4 regions of the Enterobacter mori genome follow, and region 4 is predicted to be linked to each of the others. Evidence: predicted binding sites of a transcription regulator. Region 4 holds the regulator's gene; each other region holds the start of a gene.
What was found. The regulator CRP, encoded in region 4, controls carbon source genes, mostly activating them, when cyclic AMP is high. The targets are predictions, from matches to a motif close to ATGTGANNNNNNTCACAT.

Region 1 (7,690 bases), 240 kb from region 4:
CCGCCCCAATTTCACCGGTATGCACCACAGAACCCGCCATGGCTTTCATCAGGTCGTAATATCTGTCGAAAATCGCCTTGTCGCCACCCACCATCACCGACAGCGTGCCGTCGATGGCTTTTGGCTCGCCGCCGCTGACCGGCGCGTCCAGCATGTCCACGCCTTTTACCTTTAGCGCCTCGCTGATTTCACGGCTGGCCAGCGGGGCAATAGAGCTCATGTCGATAACCACCAGTCCCGGCTTCGCGCCGTCGATAATGCCGTTCTCGCCCAGCGCCACCTCTTTCACGTGCGGGGAGTTTGGCAGCATGGTGATGATCACATCACACTGCTCGGCAACCGCTTTGGCCGTCGAGGCCGCTTCTGCGCCAGCTGAAATCACTTCCGCCACAGCGTCTGAATTACGGTCTAAAACCACCAGTGAGTAACCCGCTTTGATGAGGTTCTTACTCATTGGTTTACCCATGATACCTAAGCCAATAAAGCCCACTTTCAGCGTCATAATCTTTTCCTCAGTGATGGTTATTTTTTAAAAGCGTCTGCTAATTTCTGCGTGGCGGAGCGGAACACGCCGAGATCGCTGCCAACGGCAACGAACGTCGCCCCCCACTCCAGATAGCGGCGGGCATCGGCTTCAACCGGGGCCAGAATGCCGCACGGTTTGCCGTGCGCTTTGGCACGCGCGAAAATGTGCTGAATGGCGCGCTGCACGTCAGGATGACCCGCATTGCCCAGATGCCCGAACGCAGCGGCCAGGTCGCTTGGACCGACAAAGATGCCGTCCACGCCGTCGGTTGCAGCAATGGCATCGACGTTATCCACGCCCTGCTGGCTCTCGATCTGCACCAGGATGGTGATGTTCTTGTTGGACTGGGCGAAGTAGTCCGGCACGGTGCCAAACATGTTGGCGCGGTGCGACACGGACACGCCGCGAATGCCCTCCGGCGGGTAGCGAGTAGAGGCCACGGCCAGCACCGCCTCTTCTTCCGTTTCCACGAACGGGATCAAGAAGTTGTAGAAACCGATATCCAGCAGGCGCTTGATGATGACCGGCTCGTTCGTCGGCACGCGTACCACCGGCGCGCTATGGCTGCCCTTCAGCGCCATCAGTTGCGGAATAAAGGTGCTGATGTCATTTGGCGCATGTTCGCCGTCCAGCACCAGCCAGTCGAACCCGGCCAGCCCCAGCACTTCAGTGCTGATCGGGTTTGCCAGGGCAGACCAGCAGCCAATCTGGATCTGGTTTGCCGCGAGGGCTGCCTTAAACTTGTTCGGGAAGATATCGTTACTCATCGCTTATACCTTTGCTTATTTCTGCAATTCCATACGTTTGATGTCGCCTACCACGAACAGGTAGCAGAACATCGCCATCAACGCTGAACAGCCAACGAATACCAGTGCCGCGTTGAACGAATGCAGTTCACTGACCAGATAACCAATGACCAGTGGAGTCGCAATCGACGCCACGTTGCCAAAGACGTTAAACACCCCGCCGCACAGGCCAACAATCTCTTTTGGCGCGGTGTCGGAAATCACCGGCCAGCCCAGCGCACCAAAGCCTTTACCGAAGAACGCCAGCGCCATCAGGGCAACCACCAGCGTGGTGTTGTTGGTGTAGTTACACAGAATGATGGACGACGCCAGCAGCATGCCGAGCACAATTGGCAGCTTACGCGCCAGGGTGATCGACTTGCCCTGCTTAATCAGATAATCCGAGAACACCCCGCCCAGCACGCCACCGGCAAAACCGCACAGCGCCGGAATGGAAGCCACCAGGCCCACCTTCAGAATCGACATCCCTTTTTCCTGCACCAGATAAATCGGGAACCAGGTAAGGAAGAACCAGGTGATGGTGTTGATAAAGTATTGACCAAAAAAGACGCCCAGCATCATGCGGTTGGTCAACAACTGTTTGATGTAATGGAGCTTAGGACCGCCTGCGACCTGCTCACCGGGCTTTTTGTGGTCCATATCCACCACCGCGCCGCCTTCGGAGATGAACTTCAGCTCCTGCTCTGACATGCGAGGATGGTCGGTCGGGTTATGGATGTACTTCACCCATACGCCGGTCAGCACAAAGCCAATCACGCCCATCACGGTAAATACGTGTTCCCAGCCCCAGGCGAAGGTCAGCCAGCCCAGCAGCGGAGAGAAGATCGCCAGCGAGAAATACTGCGCAGCGTTAAACAACGCAGAAGCCGTACCGCGCTCTTTGGTCGGGAACCAGGCCGCGACGATACGGGCGTTCGCCGGAAACGACGGCGCTTCCGAGAAGCCGAGCATAAAGCGCATGATGAACATCGACACGCCCGCCCAGGCCAGCGGGAAGACATCCACAAAGCCCTGCAGGAAGGTGAACAGCGACCAGAAGAACAGGCTGTAGGTATAGACCTTTTTGGAGCCGAACTTATCCAGCAGCCAGCCGCCGGGAATTTGCATCAGCAGGTAGGCCCAGCCGAAGGCGGAGAAGATATACCCCATTGAGACGGCACTGAGCTGCAGCTCTTTTGCCACTTCCGTACCGGCAATCGACAGCGTCGCACGGTCAGCGTAGTTAATGGCCGTGACGATAAAAATAATCAGTAATATTAAATAGCGAGTGGGCACACCCTTTTTCGATTCTACAGCGGTATCCAGAATCATGTTTATTTCCTCAGGCACAGCGATAAATTTATATTTATAATTTTAGAAAGTACATTTCCTGATTATTTATCGATAGCAGGTAATATCAGGTAATTAACCAGACGCAATATCAACGTGATTCAGTATAATCATCACTTTTTGGCATCACACTGGATTAACGCTCAATTTTCACACTTTAAATGAATAATTTTTTGAGCATATGCACAAAGCACTGGGCGCTGCTGCACAAAATCACGTATTCACAGCCACCGCGCGCTATCTCTCGCTTTAGGGGGTGATCTGGATCACACTCTTATATCTCAAGTCCTGACATTCTTTATTTAAGAAAGCAGCATCTTTATTTCGAAAATAAGTAAATAACTATCTGCATGGCTGCATTAATGATCAGACACTTTGCTGGAGAATAGTGAACAATGGCCGACATTGAAATTCGACAGGCATCGCCGACGGCGTTTTATATAAAAGTACATGACACCGATAACGTGGCGATTATTGTCAACGACAACGGCTTAAAAGCGGGAACCCGTTTCCCGGACGGGCTGGAACTGATTGAGCATATTCCACAGGGGCATAAGGTGGCGCTGGTGGATATTCCGGCGCACGGTGAAATCGTGCGCTACGGTGAAATTATTGGCTATGCCGTCCGCGCGATCCCGCAGGGAAGCTGGATTGAAGAGTCGCTGGTTGAACTGCCAAAAGCGCCGCCGCTGAACACCCTGCCGCTGGCGACGCGGGTGCCTGAACCGCTGCCGCCGCTTGAGGGCTATACCTTCGAAGGCTACCGCAACGCGGACGGCAGCGTCGGCACCAAGAACCTGCTCGGCATTACCACCAGCGTGCACTGCGTGGCGGGCGTGGTGGATTACGTGGTGAAAATCATCGAGCGCGACCTGCTGCCGAAATACCCGAACGTGGATGGCGTAGTGGGTCTGAACCACCTCTACGGCTGCGGCGTGGCGATCAACGCGCCCGCGGCGGTAGTACCTATCCGCACCATTCACAATATTGCCCTCAACCCGAACTTTGGCGGCGAGGTGATGGTCATCGGCCTGGGGTGTGAAAAACTTCAGCCTGAGCGCCTGCTGCAGGGCACCGAGGATGTGAAAGCGATTCCGGTAGACGATGCCAGCATCGTACGTCTGCAGGACGAGCATCACGTCGGCTTTAGATCGATGGTCGACGATATTTTGCAGGTGGCTGAACGCCATCTGGATAAGCTCAATAAACGCCAGCGTGAAACCTGCCCGGCCTCTGAGCTAGTGGTAGGCACCCAGTGCGGCGGCAGCGATGCGTTTTCCGGCGTGACCGCCAACCCGGCGGTGGGCTATGCGTCCGATCTGTTCGTGCGCTGCGGTGCCACGGTGATGTTCTCCGAAGTGACCGAAGTGCGTGACGCCATCCACCTTCTGACGCCGCGCGCCGTCAACGAAGAGGTGGGCAAACGCCTGCTGGAAGAGATGGCCTGGTACGATAACTATCTCGATATGGGGCAAACCGACCGCAGCGCTAACCCGTCGCCGGGCAACAAAAAAGGCGGCCTGGCCAACGTGGTGGAAAAAGCCCTTGGTTCGATTGCCAAATCCGGCCAGAGCGCGATTGTCGAAGTGCTCTCTCCGGGCCAGCGCCCGACCAAACGCGGCCTGATTTATGCGGCAACGCCTGCCAGCGATTTCGTCTGCGGCACGCAGCAGGTCGCATCCGGCATTACGGTGCAGGTCTTTACCACCGGGCGCGGCACGCCGTACGGTCTGATGGCGGTGCCGGTGATTAAAATGGCGACCCGCACCGAGCTGGCAAACCGCTGGTATGACTTAATGGACATCAACGCGGGCACCATCGCCACCGGGGAAGAGAGCATTGAGGATGTGGGCTGGAAGCTGTTCCACTTCATTCTGGACGTGGCGAGCGGGCGGAAGAAAACCTTCTCTGACCAATGGGGATTGCATAATCAGCTGGCGGTGTTTAACCCGGCACCGGTGACGTGAGTTCCCCTCACCCTGCCCTCTCCCCATAGGGGAGAGGGTAAAAAACCTTAAACCAGCACCACTTCAATCCCGCTTTTCCGTAATCCTTCCAAACTCTCCGCCGGAATGCCTTCATCGACGATAATCATATCAATCCGTTGTGTATCAATGATTTTATGCAGGCTTGAGCGGTTAAATTTGCTGGAGTCTGTGACCACAATAATGCGCTCTGCCACCTCGCACATTTTGCGGTTCAGACGGGCTTCGTCCTCGTTGTGCGTACTCACGCCGCGATCGAGATCGATGGCGTCAACGCCCAGGAACAGCAGGTCGAAATGGTAATTCTGTAGCGACTGTTCTGCCTGGTCACCGTAGAAAGATTGCGACTGACGGCGCAGATGCCCGCCGGTCATCAGCAATTCCACCCCTTCCGCTTCCAGCAACGCATTCGCGACATTCATACCGTTGGTCATCGCAATCACATCCGTGTGCTGGCGCAGCATGCGGGCGATTTCAAACGTCGTGGTGCCGGAGTCCAGAATAATTCGGTGCCCGGGTTTGACCAGCGCGGCTGCGGCCTGCGCGATGCTGCGCTTCACCGCCGTATTCAGCGAGCTTTTATCCTCCACGGAAGGCTCAGCGCCCGGCGCATTGCCTTCACAAATCAGCGCCCCGCCGTAAGCGCGAACGGCAATCCCCTGCTTCTCCAGGAAGGCCAGATCGTTACGTATCGTCACCGTCGATACGCCGTACAGATGAGACAGATCGTTAACCTGCACGCTTCCCTGCGCCCGCAACCGCTGAATTATCTGCTCTCGCCTTTCACTGGTGCCGGTGATGCGTTTTTCTGCGGATGAATCAGTGCTGCTCATGCGAGATCCTTAATAAATAAACTTTCGTTTCATTTCGTTTTGCCTATTAAGGCCTTTCTTTTACGGGAATGCAAGCCCTGTCTTGCCATCAGACGTAAGGATGCTGGCGGCTGAAACCTTTCATTATGTTTCTTTTGTGAATCAGATCGGAAAACTATTATCTTTCGTTTTATTTTTATACCACCATGATGCAGGATTAAATGAAACAAAACGAAAGATGAATACCATCACCATCCGAAATGGAGAGGAAAGTGAAACATCTGACAGATATGGTGGAACAACATAAACGGGGGAATGCAAACGGGATTTATGCCGTCTGTTCCGCACATCCATTGGTACTTGAAGCTGCCATTCGTTACGCGCATTCGCATCAGACGCCGCTCTTAATTGAAGCCACCTCCAACCAGGTGGATCAGTTTGGCGGCTATACCGGCATGACGCCTGCGGATTTTCACGGGTTTGTCTGCCAACTGGCCACGTCACTTGGTTTGCCGACATCACAGCTGATCCTCGGTGGCGATCATCTAGGGCCTAACCGGTGGCAAAATTTGCCTGCGCATCAGGCGATGGCAAATGCCGACGATCTGATCAAAAGCTATGTTGCTGCCGGATTCAAAAAGATCCATCTCGACTGCAGCATGTCCTGTGAAGACGATCCGGTGCCGTTAACCGATGCAATCGTCGCGCAACGTGCGGCTCGTCTGGCAAAAATCGCCGAAAATACCTGCCGCGAACAGTTTGGCACATCGGATCTGGTTTACGTTATCGGTACCGAAGTCCCCGTTCCCGGCGGCGCACACGAGACGCTGACGGAACTCGACGTCACCACGCCAGACGCCGCCCGCGCCACGCTGGAAGCACATCGCCACGCATTCGAAAAAGAGGGCTTGAGCGACATCTGGCCACGCATTATTGGCCTGGTGGTCCAGCCTGGCGTGGAGTTCGACCACGCGCACGTCTGCGACTACCAGCCGCAGAAAGCCGTCGCGCTGAGCAAAATGGTGGAAGCCTATGACACGCTGGTGTTTGAAGCGCACTCCACCGACTACCAGACGCCGCAGGCGCTGCGCCAGCTGGTCAAGGATCACTTTGCCATCCTGAAAGTTGGCCCCGCCCTGACCTTCGCCCTGCGCGAAGCGCTGTTCTCACTGGCCGCCATTGAAGAAGAATTGCTGCCCGCAAAAGCCAGCTCTGACCTGCGACATGTGCTGGAAAACGTGATGCTTGATCGCCCCGAATACTGGCAAAGCCATTACCACGGTGACGGGAATGCGCGTCGCCTGGCGCGCGGCTACAGCTACTCTGACCGCGTGCGCTATTACTGGCCCGATAGCCAGATTGACGACGCCTTTGAACGACTGGTACGCAACCTGGCGGATGAACCGATCCCGCTGCCGCTGATCAGCCAGTACCTGCCGCTGCAGTACAGCAAAGTTCGCGAGGGCGCTCTCAAGTCAACACCACGGGAACTCATCATCGACCACATTCAGGACATACTTCAGCAGTACCATGCCGCCTGCGAAGGCGTAACGACTCAAAACGCATAATTAAAAAAGAGGAAAACGCTATGCCAAACATTGTCTTATGCCGCATCGACGAACGCCTGATCCACGGTCAGGTGGGCGTGCAGTGGGTGGGGTTTGCGGGGGCAAACCTGGTACTCGTCGCTAACGATGAGGTGGCTGAGGATCCGGTTCAACAGAACCTGATGGAAATGGTGCTCGCGGAAGGGATCGCCGTGCGCTTCTGGTCACTGCAAAAAGTGATCGACAACATTCACCGCGCCGCCGACCGTCAGAAAATCCTGCTGGTCTGCAAATCACCCGCCGATTTTTTAACGCTGGTTGAGGGGGGCGTGCCCATTACCCGTATCAACGTAGGAAACATGCACTACGCCAATGGCAAACAACAAATTGCCAAAACGGTATCTGTCGACGCGAACGATATCGCCGCGTTCAACGGCCTGAAATCTGCCGGAGTGGAATGCTTCGTTCAGGGCGTTCCAACAGAAACTGCTTTGGATCTCTTTAAACTGCTTTGAGGGATTCACAATGGAAATCAGTCTGTTGCAGGCACTGGCGCTGGGCTTACTCGCCTTTATCGCCGGTCTGGATATGTTTAACGGCTTAACACACATGCACCGTCCAGTGGTACTCGGGCCGCTGGTCGGCCTGATTCTGGGCGATCTGCATACCGGCATTTTGACCGGCG
Region 2 (7,690 bases), 2.2 Mb from region 4:
GCTAAGGTTCACTTTCTTACTGTTATTCCATCGCTTCCGTATTATTCATCATTAGGTTTGGCCTACTCCGTAGAAATGCCGAAGATGAAAGAGTTTCAGCACGCGGCCTTAGCGAAACTGGATGAAATCGTTAAACAATTCAAAATCCCTGCAGACAAAATACAGACGCATGCCGTCACGGGGTCCCCAAAGGATCAGATCCTTAAGCTCGCTGAGACGATCGGCGCAGATCTGATTATCATCGCCTCCCACAAACCTGACATATCGACGTATCTGTTGGGTTCGAACGCTGCGGCAGTGGTGCGGCATGCGAAATGCCCTGTCCTGGTCGTAAGATAGAAAGCGGCGTTTACATTTATGGATACGAACGGATAGCGGATAACAAAAACCGGGCGAGAAGCCCGGTTTTTTTCTGACGAGACTGACGCTATTCGCTCAACCCGCGATTTTCCAGCATCGGTTCAATCCTCGGATCGTGCCCACGCCACTGGCGATAAAGTTCAGCTAAATCAGTGCTGTTCCCGCGCGACAAAATCGCCTCGCGGAATTTCTGTCCGTTTTCGCGAGTCAAACCACCCTGCTCAACAAACCACTGATAGCCATCGTCCGCCAGCATTTGCGTCCACAAATAAGCGTAATAGCCTGCAGCGTAGCCGCCGCCGAAGATATGCGCAAAATAGCTGCTGCGGTAGCGCGGCGGGACGGCGGGCAGGTCCAGCCCCTCTTTTTTCAACGCTTCCGCTTCAAAAGCGTCAACGCTCGAAACGGCTTCGCTAATCCCGTGCCAGTTCATGTCCAACAGTGCCGCACTCAGCAGTTCCGTCATGTCGTACCCTTTATTGAACTGGGTCGCAGTAAGCATTTTATCGCGCAGCGCGTCCGGCATCGGCTCATTGGTTTCATAGTGACGCGCATAGTGGGCAAAGACCTGCGGATGGCTGGCCCAGTGCTCGTTGATCTGCGACGGGAACTCGACGAAATCACGCGGGGTATTTGTCCCGGAGAGCGTGGCGTAGCGCTGGCTGGCAAAGAGTCCGTGCAGGGTATGACCAAATTCGTGGAACAGGGTTATCACATCATCCCAGGAGAGAAGCGCGATACCGCCATTCGCCGGTTTTTGGTAGTTACAGACGTTGTAGATAACCGGACGGGAAGCAAACTCGAAGGATTGCTCGACGAAATTCCCCATCCATGCCCCACCCTGCTTGGAATCGCGGGCGAAGAAATCACCGTAGAACAGCGCCATGCCTTCACCGGAGTGGTCGAAAATCTCCCACACCCGCACGTCGGGATGATAAACAGGAATATCAAAACGCTCGACAAAACGGATGCCAAACAGCTGGCTGGTGGCCCAGAACACGCCGTCGTGCAGTACGGTGTTCAGTGCAAAGTACGGCTTGATTTGCGATTCATCCAGCGCGTATTTCCCGAGGCGCACGCGCTCGGCATAAAATGCCCAGTCCCAGGCCTGCACGGCGAAACCACCCTGCTCGTCATCAATCACGTTCTGAATATCGGCCTGCTCGCGCTCTGCACGCGCACGCGCGGCTGGCACTATTCCGCGCATAAAGGCCAGTGCGGCGTCGGGCGTTTTCGCCATCTGGTCGGCAGTGCTCCAGCTGGCGTAATCCTTGAACCCCAGCAGCCGGGCCTGTCGGGCGCGCAGCGTCGTCAAACGGAGGATCAGCTCGCGAGTGTCGTTTTCATCCCCTTTCTGGGTGCGCGTCCAGCCAGCGTTAAACAGGTTTTCGCGCGTCTGACGATTGCGCAGCGCTGATAGCGCGGGTTGCTGAGTGGTGTTCAGAAGCGGGATGAGCCAGCGATCGTTTAGCCCCTTCTCCGCGGCGGCCTGCGCGGCAGTAGCGATCTCATCTGCGCTAAGTCCCTCAAGCTGATGCGCGTAATCCACCACCAGCCCACCCGCTTTATTGGCAGCCAGCAGGCGCTGATTAAACTGGCTGGTCAGGGAGGCCGCCTCGGTATTCAGCGCCTTCAGCTCGGCTTTTTCCGTTTCATTCAGGCGCGCACCGGCCAGAATAAACCGCTGGTACGTCTCCTCGACCAGACGACGAGATTCAGCGTCCAGCGCAGCACGATCCTGCCAGACGCTCTCCACGCGGGCGAAAAGGGTCTCACTCAACCAGATATCGTTCGCCAGCGCGGCAAGTTCGGTAGAGAACTGCTCCTCCAGCGCCTGCAGGTACGCATTGGTGTGCGCGGAGGCCAAGGCGAAGAATACGCTGTTGACGCGGGAGAGCATGGCGCCGCTTTTCTCCAGCGCCAGCACGGTGTTAGTGAAGTCTGGCGCAGCGGTCTGGGCAACAATGGCAGCAATGTCCGCTCGCTTCTGGCGAAGCGCTTCATCGAATGCCGGGCGATAATGGCTATCGTTAATCTCATCAAAACGCGGCGCCTGATAAGGCAACAGGCTAATGTCAAAAAAAGGGTTATTGGCCGACATCTTTCACTCCTGAGAACGGTATATCTCCCCAGAGTAGGACAGGCAGCCCCGGTCTGCAATGACGTCATACAAATGTTGCCTTAACGGCGCGCCTTAGAGCGTGCTATGTTAATACAACACAAAAAGCGTTGAGGAACAGTGAGATGATTATTTTAGTTACCGGGGCGACAGCGGGTTTTGGTGAAAGCATCACGCGTCGCTTCGTCGCCAACGGACACAAGGTGATTGCGACCGGTCGCCGTCAGGAGCGCCTGCAGGAGCTGAAAGACGAATTAGGCGACAGCATCCTGACCGCACAGCTGGACGTGCGTAACCGCGCGGCTATTGAAGAGATGATTGCTAATCTGCCAGCAGAATGGCGCGCCATCGACGTGCTGGTTAACAATGCCGGTCTGGCGCTGGGCATGGAGCCCGCCCACAAAGCCAGCGTTGAAGACTGGGAAAACATGATCGACACCAACAACAAAGGGCTGGTGTATATGACCCGCGCCGTGCTGCCGGGTATGGTCGAGCGCAACCGCGGTCACATCATCAACATCGGCTCGACTGCCGGGAGCTGGCCTTACGCGGGCGGCAACGTCTATGGCGCGACGAAAGCGTTTGTGCGTCAGTTCAGCCTTAACCTGCGCACCGACCTGCACGGCACCGCCATTCGCGTCACCGATATCGAGCCAGGTCTGGTGGGTGGGACCGAGTTCTCGAACGTGCGTTTTAAAGGCGATGACGCGAAAGCGGACAAAACTTACGAAAACGCCAATGCCCTGACGCCAGAAGACATTACTGAAACCGTCTGGTGGGTGGCGACGCTGCCAAAACACGTCAACATCAACACCGTTGAAATGATGCCAGTCAGCCAGAGCTTTGCCGGACTTAGCGTCCATAGAGGCTAATTACGCCCTTCCCGGCCTGCGGGCCGGGTATGTGATGGCTGGCAAAAGAATGGTAGTATGTTCAGGTTAACTCTCTGAGAAATCACAACCCATGGCCGCTGAATCGCAACTCAATCCTACCCAGCCCGTTAACCAGCAAATTTATCGTATTTTACGACGCGATATCGTCCACTGCCTGATCCCGCCGGGAACGCCGCTCTCTGAAAAAGAGGTCTCGGTGCGTTTTGACGTTTCCCGTCAGCCGGTGCGCGAGGCGTTTATCAAACTTGCTGAAAATGGCCTGATTCAGATCCGCCCCCAGCGCGGCAGCTATGTGAATAAGATTTCCCTTTCACAAGTCCGTAATGGCTGTTTCGTCCGACAGGCTATTGAGTGCGCAGTGGCACGTCGCGCCGCAGCGCTTATCGATGACAACCAGTGTTACCTGTTGGAGCAAAACCTCCATCAGCAACGTATTGCGATTGACCGTAAGCAGCTCAACGACTTCTTCCAGCTTGATGACGAGTTTCATCAGAGACTGGCGCAAATTGCGGATTGTCAGCTGGCGTGGGATACCATCGAAAACATCAAAGCCACCATCGACCGCGTGCGCTACATGAGCCTTGACCATGTCTCCCCGCCGGAAATGCTGCTCCGCCAGCACCATGATATTTTCAGCGCGCTGCAAAAGCGCGACGCGGACGGCGTGGAAAACGCGATGACGCTGCATCTGCAGGAAATTAGCGAATCGGTACAGCTCATTCGGCAGGAAAATAGCGAGTGGTTTAGCGAAGAGTAATATTCGCCGCCACCTTTCGGGTGCGGCGATGTGATTAGCGAACGACTAATACCGGAATCGTGGCGTAGCGTAGAATAGACTCCGCATTTGACCCCAGCAGATGGGTTGTGATGCTTGGGTTTTTCGACCCGATGACAATAACGTCATACCCTCCTTCTTTGCTGAGCTTGATAATTTCATCACGTACGTTGCCAAAGCACACTTTACAGTGAATATCATTCGGCGAAATATCGAAGAGCCGCTTTAACGCCGTCATTTTTTTCTCAGACTCTGCGGTCATATACTCTTCAAACTTCTTTATGTCCGCGTTGAACCCGCGCAGCAGCGAGCGGCTGCTGTTAGGCAGAATGTTGACCAGGGTAATCGACGCGCCTTCGGCTTTTGCCAGGTTGGCCGCGTGGCGAACCGCTTTATCGCTCAAGTCCATTTCAAACACATCTACAGGCATCAATATTTTCTTGTACATAAGCCTGACTCCTTATTCCGATGAGAGGATTATTTCCTGACTCAAGAGTGCCATTGGCAATATAAACAAACCCTCAACGCTTGCAGGGTGAAATTATCCATTAAGGAAAATAATTGTCGCCTTTGTAAATTACCGTCCGGAACCGTCAACGGGCTACACACAGGATAAAAAAAGTGTGACCTTGATCAAAAGCAAATAATGTAGGCGGCGAGAGGCGTATTAATAATGCCCGTGAACGGCAGAAGGTAAAATAGCGCCGTTGCGAAGAGTAAGAGAGGAGAAAATACCATGATGACATACGACCGTAACCGTAACGCCATTACCACCGGCAGCCGGGTCATGATTAGCGGCACCGGCCGCACCGGCGTGATTAAAGCGATTCACAGCGAGGGGCTGGACGCTGCGCAGGTGCGACGCAGCAAAACGGTTGAAGTGGAAGGAAGTGAAGGTAGGTACGAACCGATCGAACTGATTCGTCTGGGAATGCACTAAACGTGCAGGTTCATGCCGCCGCCAGCGGCGGCATGAAATAAATTACGGTTGAACCGCGTACTGTGCCACTGTGGCTTTTGCCCCTTTCTGCAGCAGCGTCTGATAGGCCTCCATCACCGCATTCACAAACACGGCATCCTGCGGAAGTTCGTTTCCAAAAATGGCTTCAATGCCCAGCAGCGCCTTAACGCGACTTTGCCCCTCTGCGCTTCCCTTTACTGCCGCCTGAATCACCGCCAGCTGCGGGTCGCTCACCTCAATGGCATCACCCTGCTCGTCCACACCGCCAACGTAACGCATCCAGCCAGCCACGCCCAGCGCCAGCAGCGGGAAAGGCTTCCGGTGCACCAGATGCCAGCGCACGGAGTCCAGCATACGTTGCGGGAGCTTCTGGCTGCCGTCCATCGCGATCTGCCAGGTGCGGTGACGCAGTGCCGGGTTGCTGTAGCGCGCAATCAGCAGGTCAGCATAGTGGCCTAAATCGACACCTTTCACTTTTAGCGTGGGAGCCTGCTCTTTTAGCATCAGCGCGTGCGCGGCTGCGCGGTAGTTTTCATCTTCCATGCAGTCGGTGATGTGCTGATACCCTGCCAGATAGCCGAGATAGGCCAGGAACGAGTGGCTGCCGTTGAGCATACGCAGCTTCATCTCTTCGAACGGGATGACATCTGCAACCAGCTCGGCACCTGCTTTTTCCCACTGCGGACGCCCAGCTACAAAGTTATCTTCGATAACCCACTGGCGGAACGGCTCGCAGGCCACGCCCGCCGGATCGCGCACGCCGGTCAGCTGCTCGATTTTATCCAACGTATCGGCGGTTACTGCAGGCACAATGCGATCCACCATCGTTGACGGGAAGGTGACGTTAGCTTCTATCCAGTCCGCCAGTTCGCCGTCTACGGCACGCGCGTAGGCGCAGGTTACGTTACGCATGACGTGACCATTCTCCGGCATGTTATCGCAGGACATTACGCTGAAAGCAGGCAAACCTGCCGCTTTACGACGCGCCAGTGCTTCAACCACGACGCCAGGGGCAGATTTCGGCTGAAGCGGGTTTTCCAGGTCAGCGACGATTAACGGATGATCGAGCATCAGTTGTCCGGTCGCCGGGGAGTGGCAGTATCCTTTCTCGGTGATGGTCAGGGAGACAATCGCGACCTGAGGTTCACACATCGCCGCCAGCACGGTTTCCAGCCCATCAACCTGCGCGTGCAGTGCTTTTTTGACCACGCCGACGACGCGCGATGTCCATGCATCGGCAGACATCTCCGCGACGGTGTAGAGGTTATCCTGCGCATTGAGATCGGCAATTTGCTGTTCGCCACCAATCAGATTCACTTCGCAGTATCCCCAGTCGCTGCCGTGTTCAGCCGCAAGAATATCGGTATAAACGGCCTGATGCGCACGGTGAAATGCGCCAAACCCTAAATGAACAATGCGCGCCTTGAGGCTGCCGCGATCGTACTGAGGCAGCGTCGCTTTCGCCTGTAATAACCGGTTTTCCATGATTGAGACTCGTTAATTAATGAAAGCTGCGATCCGCTGCCGCTCTCCTTTCGAAGCGGCAGCGCCTGCTGACTACACCAACTAGAATGGCAGTTGGGGTAAAAAAATAACTGCCATCAACCATACTGATACTTCAATTTCAGATATTGATTTATATTAACTTTTGTCCATGTGGTGTGACACGTTCGAAAAGTTATGTGATAAGTCACTCAGGATATAAACCATTAGCGTCGTGACGAGAGTGCGCCATAGCCAACTGATTCGTGCCGCGGCGCTTCCGCCGCATCTTCTGCCGCGCTCAAATCACGGTCACGCACTTCCGGCATCAGGATTGCCGAGACCAGCCCAATCACGGAATAGGCAACCAGCATGGCGACAATCGGCCACCAGGATCCGGTCATGTTACAGAAGATCCCCGCCAGTACCGGACCAAAGCCCACCGCCACCAGCCCGCCCGCCTCTTTGGAGATAGCCATGCGGGTAAAGCGATTACGTGAGCCAAACATCTCAGCCATGGTGATGTTTTCCAGCGCGAACAGCCCCAGTACCGAAATATTATGAATGACAATAATGGAAAGCATGATCGTCCCCGGCGCGTAGCTCTTATCGACGATAATCGACAGCATGGGGTAAGCCAGGAGAATGGCTGAGGTGTTAACGATGATGTACGGCAGCCGACGCCCTACCTTGTCAGACAGCCAGCCCAACAGAGGTATGGTGATGAACCCGAGGACAGAGCTAATCATCAGTGCATCGGTGGGAATTGCCTTATCGAACAGCAGCGTCTGTACCAGATAGCCCGCCAGGAACGTCTGGATCAGACCCGAGTTACCCGCCTGCCCGAAGCGCAGCCCGGTTGCCAGCCAGAAGGATTTGCTTTTGAACATCGCGCCCAGGGAGGTTTCCTGGGCAGCCGCCGGAGCGACAGTTTCTGCGTCGTTCACTTTCTCAAAGACCGGGCTTTCTTTGAGATTCATACGCAGCCAGATGGCGAAGATCATCACCACGACGCTGGCGAGGAAGGGTACGCGCCAGCCCCAGGCGACAAGTTCTTCACGGTCGAGGGCAAAGAACATGACAGCCCAGATAGCCGTTGC
Region 3 (7,690 bases), 1.8 Mb from region 4:
CGGTTGAAGAGTCGGCCCCATTCCGCCAGGCGGCGATGCGCCATAACGTTGCGCCGATTTTCATCTGCCCGCCGAACGCCGATGATGAACTGCTGCGCCAGATTGCCTCTTACGGACGCGGGTATACCTACCTGCTCTCCCGCGCGGGCGTGACCGGTGCCGAGAATAAAGCGGCGTTGCCTCTGCATCATCTGGTGGAGAAGCTAGCTGAATACCATGCCGCGCCTCCGCTGCAGGGCTTTGGTATTTCATCCCCGGATCAGGTTACTGCCGCAATCGATGCGAAGGCCGCCGGGGCGATTTCCGGTTCCGCCATCGTAAAAATCATCGAGAAAAACGTGGATAAGCCAGACCAGATGCTGGCGGAGCTAAAGACCTTCGTGACCGAGATGAAAGCGGCAACCCGCAAAGCATGATGCACTCCCCGTCTGGCGTGACTGCCAGACGGTTCCCCTTATCCCCCTTTCGAGTTACGTCAAAATTGATCGCGTCGATATTCTCGGTGCGAATGACTTTTCAAACTCTGCCGTAAGCGTATGATTCGGTTTCTTTCTGTTTATACCTTCTGAGTTCAGAGGCTTACACATGTCATGGCAACATTTCAAACAGACTTACCTGGTTAAGTTCTGGTCACCTGTACCGGCCGTTATCGCGGCGGGTATTCTCTCTACTTATTATTTTGGCATTACCGGCACCTTCTGGGCCGTCACCGGGGAATTTACCCGCTGGGGTGGACAGCTGCTGCAGCTGGCTGGTATCCACGCTGAAGAGTGGGGCTACTTTAAGCTCATTCACCTGGACGGTACCCCGCTCACCCGTATTGACGGGATGATGATTATCGGGATGTTCGGCGGCTGCTTCGCGGCGGCTCTGTGGGCTAACAACGTGAAGCTGCGCATGCCGAAAAGCCGTATCCGCATCCTGCAGGCGGTAGCCGGTGGGATTATCGCAGGGTTTGGCGCGCGTCTGGCGATGGGCTGTAATCTGGCGGCGTTCTTCACCGGGATCCCACAGTTTTCGCTCCACGCCTGGTTTTTTGCCGTGGCAACCGCAATTGGCTCTTACTTTGGCGCAAAATTCACGCTTCTGCCGTTTTTCCGTATTCCGGTAAAAATGACCAAAGTTAGCGCCGCATCGCCATTAACGCAAAAACCCACTCAGGCTCGCCGCCGTTTTCGTCTGGGTATGCTGGTCTTTTTCGCCATGATCGCCTGGGCGCTGTCCACTGCGCTGAATCATCCAAAACTGGGGCTGGCAATGCTGTTTGGCGTTGGCTTTGGTTTGCTGATTGAGCGCGCGCAGATCTGCTTTACCTCAGCGTTTCGCGACATGTGGATCACCGGGCGCACCATGATGGCGAAAGCCATTATTGCCGGGATGGCCGTGAGCGCGATCGGCATCTTCAGCTATGTTCAGCTTGGCGTGGAACCGAAAATCATGTGGGCGGGTCCTAACGCGGTCATCGGCGGGCTGCTGTTTGGCTTCGGCATTGTGCTGGCAGGGGGCTGTGAGACCGGCTGGATGTATCGCGCCGTCGAAGGTCAGGTGCATTACTGGTGGGTGGGAGTCGGAAATGTGATTGGCTCCACCATCCTGGCCTACTACTGGGATGACGTGTCCCCCGTACTGGCCACGAACTGGGACAAGGTTAATCTGCTGAACACCTTTGGCCCACTCGGTGGGCTCGTGGTGACCTATGCCCTGCTGCTTATCGCCTTTTTACTGGTTATTGCACAGGAGAAGCGCTTCTTCCGTCGTGCCACCGTCAAAACTGCAACGCAGGAGAATGCCGCATGAAAGAGATCGTGCCTGACTATCGCCTCGATATGGTGGGTGAACCTTGTCCTTACCCGGCTGTTGCCACGCTTGAGGCACTACCGCAGCTCAAGAAAGGTGAAATTCTGGAAGTGGTGAGCGATTGCCCGCAGTCGATCAATAACATTCCTCTGGACGCCAAAAACCACGGTTATACCGTGCTGGATATTCAGCAGGATGGACCAACCATTCGTTATTTGATTCAGAAATAATCGATAATATGCGCCCTGAACAGGGCGCATTGAAGAGCACGCGTTAGAAACGATAACCCGCTGAGAACATAAATACCCACGGATCCAGACGGGTATTGATACTTTGCTGCTGGCCATTGGCTTTGAAACGAACGTCAGTATCAATGTCCATGTACCAGACTGAGGCGTTGATCAACCAGTCACGGTTAATCAGATAATCAAGACCTACCTGCCCCGCCATACCCCATGAGTCTTTCAGGCTGAGGTCGGAAAGCCCGGCTGCTTTGCCCGTGTCGTTAAACTTCTCGTCAAAGAAGGTCGTGTAGTTTACACCCGCGCCAATATATGGGCGCACCTTGCTGCTGGCATCGCCAAAGTACCACTGCGCCATCAACGTCGGCGGCAGATGGTGCACCGTGGCGATATCGCCGGTCGGCCCAAGGCCAACGCGATGACGGAACGGCGTTGCGGCCAAAAGCTCAACGCCGATGTTTTCTGTCGCCATATAGGTAAAGGTCAAACCTAACTGGGTATTATTGCTGACGTTAAAGCCGCCCATTCCCAGTACGCTATCGGAACCTTCAGTTGGGCGAACCGTTGCCGAACCGGCTCGAATAAAGAATTCGCCTGCTTCATGCGCATACGCGCCACCAGAGAGACTGCTTAAGATAAGGGCTGCCACCGCTAATTTTTTCATATCCGCTCCATCGTTGTGGTTTTAAGTGCGGATGAGAATATACTCACAAAAGAGTATTAAGTGATCTATCACAGATCACATTAAAACCAGTAAGTTAACATTCATTGATCTGGGTTAATTTTTGATAATCAAACTTAACCCGCCAGGTGGGTTCTACATCAAATTTTAGTGATGAGCGAAAAATTACTGCCGCTTTACAAAGATATGCTTTTCCATACAAGCCTTGATGCTGCCACGGCACTCTTATCCGGTGTACAATTGCCGGCTAATTAACACCTGCAATACTCAAGGAGAGTGCATGTCTATCACGGCGAAGTCCGTCTACCGTGACACGGGAAATTTTTTCCGCAATCAGTTCATTACCTTTTTACTGATCGCGTTGCTATGCGCCTTTATCACGGTGGTGCTTGGTCATGCGTTCTCACCGAGTGAAGAACAGATTGCCAGCCTGAGCCAGGGCGACCATCTTGCCGGTAGCGTGGGGTTATTTGAACTGGTGCAAAACATGACGCCAGAGCAACAGCAGATCCTGCTGCGGGCGTCCGCGGCATCCACATTTTCAGGTTTGATCGGTAATGCTGTTCTGGCGGGCGGCGTGCTGCTGATGATTCAGCTCGTTTCAGCGGGTCATCGCGTCAGTGCCCTGCGCGCCATTGGCGCCAGCGCGCCAGTACTCCCTAAGCTTTTCATCCTCATCTTTTTAACCACGCTGCTGGTACAAATGGGGATTATGCTGGTCGTGGTGCCGGGTGTATTACTGGCTATCGTGCTCTCTTTCGCGCCGGTAATGATTGTGCAGGAGAAGATGGGCATCTTTACTGCGATGCGCAGCAGCATCAGGCTTGCGTGGGCGAACATACGTCTGGTGGCACCTGCTGTGATCGGCTGGCTCCTTGCCAAAACGCTACTGTTATTATTTGCACCAAACTTTGCCGTGTTAACGCCGAACGTTGGCGCGGTCGTTGCTAATACGCTGAGCAACCTGATATCAGCAGTTCTGCTGGTCTACTTGTTCCGCCTGTATATGTTAATTCGTCAGTAATTGGGATCGTAGAATGAAGCAGTTTCTTGATTTTTTACCGCTGGTCGTCTTTTTTGCGTTTTACAAGCTGTACGACATTTATGCCGGGACGACGGCGCTGATTATTGCTACCGCTATCGTGCTGATTTACAGCTGGGTGCGTTACCGCAAAGTTGAAAAAATGGCGCTGATCACCTTCATTATGGTGGCTGTATTTGGTGGCCTGACGTTGTTCTTCCACAATGATGAATTCATTAAATGGAAGGTCACGGTGATTTACGCGCTGTTTGCAGGTGCGTTGCTGATCAGCCAGTGGGTGATGAAAAAGCCGTTGATCCAGCGCATGCTGGGCAAAGAGCTTACGCTGCCGCAAGAGGTGTGGTCCCGTCTGAATGTCGCCTGGGCGGTGTTCTTTATTCTCTGTGGCCTCGCCAATATCTACATTGCTTTCTGGCTACCGCAGAACATCTGGGTCAACTTTAAGGTCTTTGGCCTGACCGCGTTGACGCTGATCTTCACGCTGTTGAGCGGTGTCTATATCTATCGACACATGCCTCAGGACGATAAAAACTGATGTTCCTGGCCAGATCGCGGCACGGTCTGGCCTTCTCCTCTTTCCTTTCACAATCTAAACCGTCTTCTTCAAGAATGTCTGAATCATGAAGATTTTGTGGAGATTACTGCCACTTTATTGTAATGAGAATCACTATCATTAATATTCTTCATCGCATTTTTAACAAATGGAAATGAGTTGATGAATAATATAATAAGATTTGCCCCCGCTTCACTTACGTTGGCCATCCTTACGGCATTAAGCCATGGCGCGCATGCAGCAGATGATACCCTCACCGAGGGTGAAACCATGGTCGTTCAGGCGACCGCCGAAGAAGCACTGAAGCAACAGCCCGGGGTTTCCATCATCACGGCAAAGGACATTGAGAAAGATCCACCGGTTAACGACCTGTCAGAAATTATTCGTAAAATGCCCGGTGTTAACCTCACCGGTAACAGCGCGACGGGCAGCCGTGGTAATAACCGTCAGATAGATATTCGCGGCATGGGGCCGGAGAACACCCTGATTCTGATTGATGGTGTTCCGGTAACCTCCCGCAACTCGGTACGCTACAGCTGGCGCGGCGAGCGCGATAGCCGCGGTGATACGAACTGGGTACCGCCAGAAATGGTCGAGCGCATTGAGGTGCTTCGTGGGCCGGCAGCCGCCCGCTATGGTTCGGGCGCTGCCGGGGGCGTCGTCAACATTATTACTAAACGCCCGACCACAGACTGGCACGGATCGCTCTCCCTTTACACCAATCAGCCTGAAAATGACAAAGAGGGGGCGACCAGGCGCGCAAATTTTGATATCAACGGACCGTTAGCAGGCGATGCGCTGACCATGCGCCTATACGGGAACATCAATAAAACCGACGCGGACGCTCAGGATATCAACACGGCACAAAATGGCTCCTATGCCGCCGGGCGAGAAGGCGTACGCAATAAAGACATCAATGCCCTGCTCTCCTGGAAACTCACACCGCAGCAGATTATCGATTTTGACTACGCCTACAGCCGCCAGGGCAACATTTATGCAGGCGATACCCAGTATAGCAACGGCAACCTTAGCCCCAATGGCGTCGTCTCGTCCCTGTATGGGCACGAAACCAACCGCATGTATCGCCAGAGCTATGGCCTGACCCACAACGGGATCTGGGACTGGGGCCAGTCAAAGGTCGGCGTCTATTATGAGAAGACCAATAATACCCGCCTGGAGGAAGGCTCCACGGGCAAAGTTGAGGGGATGATCAATACCGACAAGTACAACACCAGCCGGCTCGAGTCATACCGTACCACCGGCGAGCTGAACATTCCGTTGTTCTGGCTGGTCGAACAGACTCTGACGGTCGGAGCAGAGTGGAACCGCGATGAGCTTAATGATCCGGCCTCCATGCAGGCGACAAACGTCTCCGGGGAAGTGATTAACGGCGTTCCCGGCACGGCGTCCGAGCGTAACAGCAAAAACAGCGCTGACCTCACCGGCATCTATCTTGAAGACAATATTGAAGCACGCCAGGGCACCAACCTCATTCCCGGGATCCGCTTTGATTATCACAACGCATTCGGCAGCAACTGGAGCCCTAGCCTGAACGTTTCCCAGGACCTCGGCGAAATGTTCAAGGTTAAGGCGGGCATCGCCCGGGTGTTTAAAGCGCCTAACCTTTACCAGTCAAGCGAAGGGTATTTACTTTCTACCCGCGGCAACGGCTGCCCGACGAACGTTAGCGAGGGAAGCTGTTACCTGCTAGGTAATCCGGATTTGGATCCTGAAATCAGCGTTAACAAAGAGATTGGCCTGGCCTTTGCGCTGGAAGGATACGAGGCAGGCATCACCTGGTTCCGAAATGATTACAAGAATAAGATCGTTTCAGGCACTGACGTACTGGGCCAGACGAGTAGCGGCGTGAATATTCTCCAGTGGGAGAATGGCGGAAAAGCGGTGGTTGAGGGGCTGGAAGGGAATCTGACCGTACCGGTTATCCGCGACGCGCTTACCTGGCGTACCAATGCGACATATATGATTCAGTCTGAAAATAAAGACACTGGCAACCCGCTGTCGATTATCCCCAAATATACCGTCAACACGATGCTCGACTGGGAGGTTAACAGCAAGCTTTCAGCGAACGTCAGCTGGACAATGTACGGACGCCAGAAGCCGCGTGAAAATGCTGAAATTCGCAATGAGAAAGGCGCCATGTCAGATAAAGAGATCGGCGCATATTCCATCGTCGGGATTGGCAGCCAATATCAGCTCACTAAAAAACTGCGCCTGAACGCCGGGATTAGCAACCTGTTTGATAAGCAAATCTACCGAGAAAATGACGGCGCATCGACCTACAACGAACCCGGCCGCGCATACTATGCAGGCGTAACCCTTTCCTTCTAACCCTCAAGCGCCTGCTGTGCGGGCGCTATACCCTATTCTCTATAGTCACGATTCATAGTAGCATCCCGCCTGAAGTCTTCAGTTACGAGTTAAACATAATGACAATAAACGACGCCCCGCAGGGCGAACTGGTTTTACGCACGCTGGCAATGCCTGCGGATACGAATGCCAACGGCGATATTTTTGGCGGCTGGTTAATGTCGCAAATGGATATGGGAGGCGCAATCCTGGCAAAAGAGATTGCGCACGGGAGAGTGGTGACGGTCCGGGTAGACGGTATGACCTTCCTGCGTCCGGTGGCCGTGGGTGATGTGGTGTGCTGTTATGCGCGATGCGTAAAACGCGGCAACACATCAATCTCCATCAATATCGAAGTGTGGGTGAAGAAGGTTTCATCCGAACCGATTGGACAACGTTACAAAGCTACAGAAGCGCTGTTTATTTACGTGGCGGTCGACAACGAGGGTAAACCTCGGCAGTTCCCTAAAGCCTGATCGTCAGGCAAAAAAAAGCCTCCTTTCGGAGGCTTTTTTTATTCCATCTGTGCCCCGCCGTTCAGGCGGAAAACAATATTCACTATCAATCCACTGCCCGGCTTACCGGCTTCATAGCGCCATTTACGCATCGCTGCCTTTACATCGCGCTCAAACATATTTGAAGGCTGCGCAGAAAGGATTTGCACATTGTCAACGCGGCCATCTGAGGTAACGTCAAACTTCACCCGCACGCGCCCTTCAATACGGAGCGCCTGAGCACGCGCCGGATAGGTAGGCTGGTTGCGGCTGAGCGCCCTTGGCCCCGCAGGCGCTGTAACGGTCGGCTTCGTGGCCGTTGCGGTGTTGTTCATCACCGGACGCGAAGGCGCAGTATTCTCTACCGGCTGTGTTGGCCGCGTCTCGACCGGGCGGACTTCGCGTTTCGGACGCTCTTCGACTTTCTTCACCGGTTTTGGCTTCGGCTTAGGTTTCGGCTTAGGTTCCGGTTTGTGGATCACCACCGGCGCTTCCTTCGGGGGTTCCGGGACA
Region 4 (7,690 bases):
GGCGCTGAGAGCGGGCAGATTTTAGACATTAAAGTGATCCATTCATATCTTTTAAGAGAAATTAGAAGTTCATTACATGTTTTTGTGTGATCTCGATCACACAAAGTGGCGCTGAAGCCAACCGTTTGCGTGGTTACAACTGTTTCAATTTCGTAAAATTAGGTAAAAGGCTGGTCTCCGTTCATACTGCTCTTTAGAATCAAGCCATTCGCTTTTTATACTGCGCTTTGTTAAGGAATTCTCATGCTCAAATCAACACTGGCGGCTGTTGCAGCTGTGTTTGCTCTTTCTGCCGTTTCCCCTGCTGCGCTGGCAGCCAAGGGGGACCCTCACGTCCTGCTGACCACCTCTGCCGGGAATATTGAGCTGGAACTGAACAGCCAGAAAGCCCCTGTTTCGGTGAAAAACTTCCTCGACTACGTGAACAGTGGGTTTTACAACAACACCACTTTCCACCGCGTGATCCCGGGCTTTATGGTGCAGGGCGGCGGCTTCAACGAGCAGATGCAGCAGAAGCAGCCAAACCCGCCGATTAAAAACGAAGCGGACAACGGCCTGCTGAACAAGCGCGGCACTATCTCAATGGCGCGTACCGCAGACAAAGATAGCGCGACCAGCCAGTTCTTCCTTAACGTGGCGGATAACGCCTTCCTCGACCACGGCCAGCGTGACTTCGGCTATGCGGTCTTCGGTAAAATCGTGAAAGGGATGGACGTGGCCGACAAGATTTCTCAGGTGCCGACTCACGACGTCGGCCCGTATCAGAATGTCCCGTCAAAACCGGTCGTTATCCTCTCCGCGAAAGTTCTGCCGTAATTCTTCTGAACGCGGGTTTCTTCTGCCCGCGTTATGTCGCCCTCCCTGCGAAAGCGCGTTTTGCTGCTTATACTTGTGGCAAACGGACTATTCAGGGAGGCGTTAAGTGAAAAAACTCACCGACAAGCAAAAATCCCGTCTCTGGGAACAGCAGCGTAGCGTCAATTTGCAGGCCAGTTGTCTCCTTGAAAAAGGTCATGGTCCTTCCGCGCCCCACATCGAGATGCTGGAGCTTGGGCCATCCGCGCCCGGGTTGCCCCATCTGTGCCTGATTCACCGCCATCTGTATCACAGCGAGATGAAGCGGGCAGGCGAATTCCGTACCGACGATATTTTTAAGGGTGACATTCCCTTCTGCCATTTCGAGTACATCGAGAAGATGGGCAACGAACTGATGGCGGCGCTTGAAAGCGAAAAGTATCTTGTGGGTCTTGAGAAGGCGGCTTTTGTTGACCGGGTTAGCCACTACTACTGTGAAATCAATATGCTGCATCCCTTTATGCGCGGCAACGGTATTGCCCAACGCGTTTTCTTCGAGCAGCTGGCACTCCACGCGGGTTACGCGCTGGACTGGCGGGATATCGATCCCGAGCAGTGGGTGGCGGCTAACCGAAGCGGCGCGATGGGCGATTTGACCGCGCTGAACGCTATCTTTGCCAAAGTAGTGAGCGAAGCGTGGGAATCTGAGTAGAATAGGGCGGCATTTTTTTCGGGAGCCGCCATGATTCTGCTGATTGATAACTACGATTCCTTCACCTGGAACCTTTACCAGTATTTTTGTGAACTGGGTGCAGTGGTGGTTGTCCGCCGTAATGATGACCTCACTCTGGCCGATATCGACACGCTGGCCCCGCAGAAAATCGTGATTTCGCCGGGGCCGTGTACGCCCTCGGAATCGGGCATTTCTCTGGATGTTATCCGCCACTATGCAGGCAAACTGCCGATTCTGGGCGTCTGCCTGGGCCATCAGGCCATTGCCCAGGCGTTTGGTGCCGCCATCGTGCGCGCCGCCAAAGTGATGCACGGTAAAACCTCTCCAGTCACCCACACGGGCACTGGGGTATTCACGGGGCTCAATAATCCGTTAACCGTGACACGCTACCATTCCCTGGTCATTGACCCGCCGACGCTGCCCGACTGCTTTGAGGTGACCGCCTGGAGCGATACTCAGGAGATCATGGGGATCCGTCACCGCGAGTGGGATCTCGAAGGCGTGCAATTCCACCCGGAAAGCATCCTCAGCGAGCAGGGGCACGCGCTGCTGGCAAATTTCCTCCATCGCTGAATATCTGTTGCCTTGTTGTGATTTTTTATGCATATTTTGTGATTATATTTTCACAATCACTGTGACATAAAAATGGATGGTCATGACATGGCAACTGAACAACCCGCAATTACCCGTGCAACATTTGATGAAGTGATCCTGCCGATTTATGCACCGGCTGAATTTATCCCGGTGAAGGGGAAAGGCAGCCGCGTCTGGGATCAGCAGGGTAAAGAGTATGTTGATTTCGCGGGCGGGATTGCGGTGACGGCGCTGGGCCATTGCCATCCTGCACTGGTGGAGGCGCTGAAAACCCAGGGCGAAACCCTGTGGCACACCAGCAACGTGTTCACCAACGAACCGGCGCTGCGTCTGGGGCGTAAGATCATCGATGCCACCTTCGCGGAACGCGTGCTGTTTATGAACTCCGGCACCGAGGCCAACGAAACCGCCTTTAAGCTGGCGCGCTACTACGCCACTACGCGCCACAGCCCGTACAAAACCAAAATCATTGCCTTCCATAACGCCTTCCACGGACGCTCCTTCTTTACCGTCTCCGTTGGCGGCCAGCCGAAGTATTCCGACGGCTTCGGCCCGAAACCGGCAGACATCGTCCACGTGCCGTTTAACGATCTGCACGCCGTGAAAGCGGTAATGGACGACCACACCTGCGCGGTGGTGGTCGAGCCTATTCAGGGCGAAGGCGGCGTGACGGCAGCGACGCCGGAATTCATGAAAGGGCTTCGCGCGCTGTGCGACGAACATCAGGCGCTGCTGGTCTTTGATGAAGTGCAGTGCGGAATGGGGCGTACCGGGGATCTGTTTGCCTACATGCACTACGGCGTGACGCCGGACATCCTGACCAGCGCCAAAGCGCTTGGCGGCGGTTTCCCGGTGAGTGCGGTGCTGACGACGCAGGAGATTGCCTCAGCGTTCCACGTCGGCTCTCACGGCTCTACCTACGGTGGCAACCCGCTGGCGAGCGCCGTGGCGGGTGCCGCGTTTGATATTATCAATACGCCTGAGGTGCTGAACGGCGTTAGCGCGAAGCGTGAGCTGTTCGTGGAGCATCTCCAGCGGATTAACGATGAATATGATGTTTTCAGCGAGATCCGCGGCATGGGGCTGCTGATTGGCGCCGAGCTGAAGCCGCAGTTCAAAGGCCGCGCGCGTGATTTTCTGCACGCCGCCGCCCACGAAGGTGTGATGGTGCTCAATGCCGGACCGGACGTGATGCGCTTTGCGCCGTCGCTGGTGGTGGAAGAAAAAGATATTGAAGACGGGTTAACCCGCTTTGCCTCGGCGGTCGGGAAGATCGTTCGGGGATAACCTCATTGCCCGGCGGCGCTGCGCTTGCACGGGCCTACAAAACCGTAGGCCGGATAAGCGAAGCGTCATCCGGCAAAATTAGTACGGCGTTCGTTTCAACACGCGCGTTAACCAAATCCCGTGATGCGGGCGCTGACGCCATGCCACCGACGAAATGGTGTGCATGGTGTTCAAATGCCCCAGAACGCGCTGCAAATGCTGCTCCAGGGTGCTCATCGGCCCATGGGTCAGCGTTTCAGGCGCCTCCAGAATATTCGAATCCCCCGCCTCGCCCGGCGAGTCATACTCCAGACGCTGCTGGCATCTCTGCAACGCAATTTCACACGACTGCAAATAGCGCTGGGCCAGATCCGGCGTCAGCATCGTGTGCTCGCGCGCCAGCGTGGTCATGGCGTTAATGTGCTCGACGATAAACTGGCTGTGCGTCACCCAGAGCTTCATGTCTGCAAGATAGTGCGAGTTAAACCCCGGCTCCTGCATGGCCTGGTTGAGCGAGTTAAACAGGGCGTTGTGCGCCTGGTTGACCTTCATCCGCTGATACGCCAGCGGGGAGGGCTGCGGGTCGTCGCTGAGGATCAGGCGAATGGCCTGCTGGTCGGCTTCCAGCGCGTCATGGGCGTTCTGCCTGAGCAACCCGCTCTGCCACTGCGGCCACAGCCAGACCATGCCGCCGAAGGCAATCAGGCAGCCAATCAGCGTATCGACCAGACGAGCCACGATAAATTGTTCGCCGTTGAGCGTGAGCAGCTGCAGTGTGTACACCGCCGTGACCGTAAAGCCCACCATCGCCCAGCCGTAATTTTTACGGATGATCAGATAGCTCACCATGGTGATCGCCAGCATCCCGACCAGCGTATAGCCTTCCGGCACGTGGAAGTGAAGCGTCACGCCCGCAATAATCAGCCCGGCTAGCGTTCCGCCAGCCCGGTGGAAGATACGTACTCGCGTGGCCCCGTAGCCGTTCTGTGTGACAAACAGCACGGTCATTAAAATCCAGTAGGGTTTCGGCAGGTGCAGCGCCATGCCCATCAGGCTGGCAATGCTCAGCATCACGCTTATCCGCGCCGCGTTGCGCAGGGCGGAGGATTTCAGTGACAGATAGCTTTTGAGCGCGGGCAGCAGCGGCAGACGTTTCTGCTTATCCGCCATAAGGTCACGCGGATAAAGCGGACGCTGAGTACGCAACACGCGGGCGATGCGGCTGAAGTGCCAGGCGGCAAACTGGCCGACCGGGTTATCCGCGTGCTGACGGGCAATTTTCTCCAGCGCGCCGAGTTGTTTGTCCATGTTAAATCGCGTGGGGTAGCGGTGATAGAGAATATCGTCAGCCAGTACCCTCAGCCGCGCTGCGACGGTCTGGGCGTTCCAGCGGATCACCGCTTCGGCATGGCTACGCTCCACCAGCTTTTGCACCTCCTGCGGGTGGTGAAGGCTGACGGAGATATGCTCCTGCAGGTCCAGCCCTACCTGGAAGGTGCGCAGCAGCCGTTTGTATTCGTGGTTCTTGTTGGCGGCAAGCATGTGCAGCTGCTGGTAGCACTGGCTTATCAGGTCGACAACCTTTTGCTGGCGCGTCAGCAGCGGCGGCAGAGATTTCTCCGGGTCGGTATGCTGGGTGAGCAGGGTGTATTTGGCTTCGCAGTAATCCGCAAGCTGCACATAGAGCAGGCTCAGGGATTCACGCAGCGGCTGTTCCCGCCACAGCCAAAACCAGAACCAGTTAAACACCCCGTACCAGAGCGTGCCAAGGGCGTAGATCAGCAGCGGCTCCCACACCGGCATATTCCCGGCGAGGCTCAGGGTGAAGATAGCCGCAATCAGCGAGGCGGGCAGCAGGCGCGCATGCAGCGAACTGATTTCCGCCGTCACGCCAAGCGTCATCGCCAGCACGGTCAGGATCAGCGGCAGCGGGATATCACGGGCAAGCAGGAGCTGTACGGCGAGACTACAGCCAGCAAACAGGCAGCCACCGATGATCAAACGTTTGAAAAAGCGCTTATGCGGCGTGTCCAGACCGGCAATGTTGCAGCAGGCGGGAACGAGGGAAAACAGCAGACCTTGCTGGAGGTGTCCGAGGATCAGCCCTATGGCCACAGGAAGGCACAACACCAGCGTTTGTCGCAGTGCGTAGTTAACTTCCGGGTGATAGATCAGCCTGCGCCACATGGGGAGTAGAGACAAAAACGGCGTGACACCTTGCGATGGCACGCCGTTTAAGCGGAATTAACGCGTTCCGTAAACCACGATGGTTTTACCGTGGGCGGAGATCAGGTTTTGATCTTCCAGCATTTTCAGGATACGGCCCACTGTTTCACGGGAGCAACCGACGATTTGACCAATTTCCTGGCGGGTAATTTTAATTTGCATGCCGTCAGGGTGGGTCATGGCGTCTGGCTGTTTCGCCAGGTTCAGCAGTGTCTGCGCGATACGACCGGTCACGTCCAGGAAGGCGAGGTTACCCACTTTCTCAGACGTCACCTGCAGACGGCGCGCCATCTGTGAAGAAAGACGCATCAGGATGTCAGGGTTAACCTGAATCAACTGACGGAATTTCTTGTAAGAAATTTCAGCCACTTCACATGCTGTCTTTGCACGAACCCAGGCGCTACGTTCCTGGCCCTCTTCAAACAGGCCCAGTTCACCGATGAAATCGCCCTGGTTCAGATAAGAAAGGATCATCTCTTTCCCTTCTTCATCTTTGATCAGCACTGCCACCGAGCCTTTAACGATGTAATACAACGTTTCCGCTTTTTCACCCTGGTGAATCAGCGTGCTCTTTGATGGGTACTTATGAATGTGGCAATGAGACAAGAACCATTCGAGAGTCGGGTCTGTTTGCGGTTTGCCAAGCACCATGCGCTGTTATCCTCTGTTATAAGCTGTCACCAGAGTCATAAGATGCATCCGGACTCTGGGGTTGCAATCGAATTCTTACCCATACCCTGGGAAGTCGGCTACCGTAACGTTTCGCAGCCAGTAAAGTTTGATGTCCTCTGCATACATGTGTAACGTCAATGTATTACTGTAGCATCCAGAGTGTTTTAGCATAGCTTTCGCCGCGTGTCTCCTGGTGTCTCGCTTCAGCATGATGCAGGTCGCCTTCCATTGCGAGAAATGTAACGCACGCGTAATCTGTCACCAAAAATGCAACGTTGGAGTTTAAGAATATGCAAGCGCGCGTGAAGTGGGTTGAAGGTTTAACGTTCCTGGGCGAGTCCGCGTCAGGACACCAGATTTTGATGGACGGTAACTCCGGCGATAAAGCCCCAAGCCCAATGGAAATGGTGCTGATGGCAGCGGGTGGATGCAGCGCAATTGACGTGGTGTCGATTCTGCAAAAAGGTCGTCATGATGTGACCGATTGCGAAGTGAAGCTTACTTCCGAACGTCGCGAAGAGGCGCCACGCCTGTTCACCCACATTAATCTGCACTTTATCGTGACCGGGAAAGAACTGAAAGATGCCGCAGTATCACGCGCCGTAGACCTTTCTGCGGAGAAGTACTGCTCAGTGGCGTTAATGCTGGAAAAAGCGGTAAAAATCACCCATTCGTATGAAGTGATCGAGGCATAATCTTTTGGCGGGTGGCGCTTCGCTGACCCGCCCTACAAAAGCACGAACGTAGGCCCGGTAAGCGCAGCGCCACCGGGCAAAACAACTCACGCAATCTGCTTCCCTTCCATCAGTCGCTGGACCAGCGGCGTCATAATTAACTCCATCGCCAGCCCCATTTTTCCGCCCGGCACCACCAACGTATTCATGTGCGAAATAAACGAGCCCTGCAGCATCGCCAGCAGCCAGGGGTAATCAATGCCTTCGAGATTGCGGAAATGGATGACGACGAAGCTCTCATCCAGCGACGGGATTGTTTTGGCCGCAAACGGGTTGGAGGTATCCACCGTCGGCACGCGCTGGAAGTTGATGTGGGTGCGGGAGAACTGCGGCGTCAGGAAGTTGATGTAGTCCTCCATGGAACGCACGACGGAATCCATCACCGCTTCGCGAGAATGCCCGCGCTCGCTCATGTCACGCGTCAGCTTCTGGATCCACTCAAGGTTAACAATCGGCACCACGCCGACCAGCAGATCCACGTGACGCGCGACGTCGTGTTGAGGTGTGACCACGCCGCCGTGTAGCCCTTCGTAAAACAGCACGTCCGTCGGCTCCGGCAGGGGTTGCCACGGGGTGAATGTCCCCGGCACCTGGTTCCAGGGAACGGCTTCGTCGTAGGTGTGCAGATACTTGCGGGACTGCCCGGTACCGCTTTGCCCGTATTCGCGAA

Region 1: a site for CRP is predicted at 2,916-2,933, ahead of garD (galactarate dehydratase). Genes of this name have one in related genera too.
Region 2: a site for CRP is predicted at 4,769-4,786, ahead of ydfZ (putative selenium delivery protein YdfZ). Genes of this name have one in related genera too.
Region 3: a site for CRP is predicted at 2,850-2,867, ahead of ompW (outer membrane protein OmpW). Genes of this name have one in related genera too.

The regions. Positions count from the first base shown of each region.
Region 1 covers NZ_CP104285.1:4,105,200-4,112,889, forward strand. Annotated here, with positions in the region: gene garR (2-hydroxy-3-oxopropionate reductase) at 1-502, opposite strand, end outside; gene garL (2-dehydro-3-deoxyglucarate aldolase) at 523-1,293, opposite strand; gene N2K86_RS19385 (MFS transporter) at 1,309-2,643, opposite strand; gene garD (galactarate dehydratase) at 3,057-4,628, shown strand; gene N2K86_RS19395 (DeoR family transcriptional regulator) at 4,676-5,479, opposite strand; gene kbaZ (tagatose-bisphosphate aldolase subunit KbaZ) at 5,719-7,026, shown strand; gene agaV (PTS N-acetylgalactosamine transporter subunit IIB) at 7,047-7,520, shown strand; gene agaW (PTS N-acetylgalactosamine transporter subunit IIC) at 7,531-7,690, shown strand, end outside.
Region 2 covers NZ_CP104285.1:2,119,392-2,127,081, reverse strand. Annotated here, with positions in the region: gene uspF (universal stress protein UspF) at 1-339, shown strand, start outside; gene dcp (peptidyl-dipeptidase Dcp) at 428-2,461, opposite strand; gene ydfG (bifunctional NADP-dependent 3-hydroxy acid dehydrogenase/3-hydroxypropionate dehydrogenase YdfG) at 2,605-3,351, shown strand; gene N2K86_RS10170 (GntR family transcriptional regulator) at 3,443-4,129, shown strand; gene N2K86_RS10165 (universal stress protein) at 4,164-4,595, opposite strand; gene ydfZ (putative selenium delivery protein YdfZ) at 4,884-5,087, shown strand; gene N2K86_RS10155 (mannitol dehydrogenase family protein) at 5,130-6,593, opposite strand; gene N2K86_RS10150 (MFS transporter) at 6,818-7,690, opposite strand, start outside.
Region 3 covers NZ_CP104285.1:2,555,083-2,562,772, forward strand. Annotated here, with positions in the region: gene trpA (tryptophan synthase subunit alpha) at 1-416, shown strand, start outside; gene yedE (selenium metabolism membrane protein YedE/FdhT) at 586-1,797, shown strand; gene yedF (sulfurtransferase-like selenium metabolism protein YedF) at 1,794-2,027, shown strand; gene ompW (outer membrane protein OmpW) at 2,071-2,703, opposite strand; partial or broken gene N2K86_RS12100 (YkgJ family cysteine cluster protein) at 2,887-2,976, shown strand; gene N2K86_RS12105 (YciC family protein) at 3,002-3,745, shown strand; gene N2K86_RS12110 (septation protein A) at 3,759-4,298, shown strand; gene N2K86_RS12115 (TonB-dependent siderophore receptor) at 4,479-6,665, shown strand; gene yciA (acyl-CoA thioester hydrolase YciA) at 6,764-7,159, shown strand; gene tonB (TonB system transport protein TonB) at 7,198-7,690, opposite strand, start outside.
Region 4 covers NZ_CP104285.1:4,345,086-4,352,775, reverse strand. Annotated here, with positions in the region: gene ppiA (peptidylprolyl isomerase A) at 244-816, shown strand; gene N2K86_RS20660 (putative adenosine monophosphate-protein transferase Fic) at 923-1,507, shown strand; gene pabA (aminodeoxychorismate synthase component 2) at 1,538-2,101, shown strand; gene argD (bifunctional acetylornithine/succinyldiaminopimelate transaminase) at 2,189-3,409, shown strand; gene N2K86_RS20645 (YccS/YhfK family putative transporter) at 3,488-5,575, opposite strand; gene crp (cAMP-activated global transcriptional regulator CRP) at 5,633-6,265, opposite strand; gene N2K86_RS20635 (OsmC family protein) at 6,577-6,981, shown strand; gene N2K86_RS20630 (phosphoribulokinase) at 7,068-7,690, opposite strand, start outside.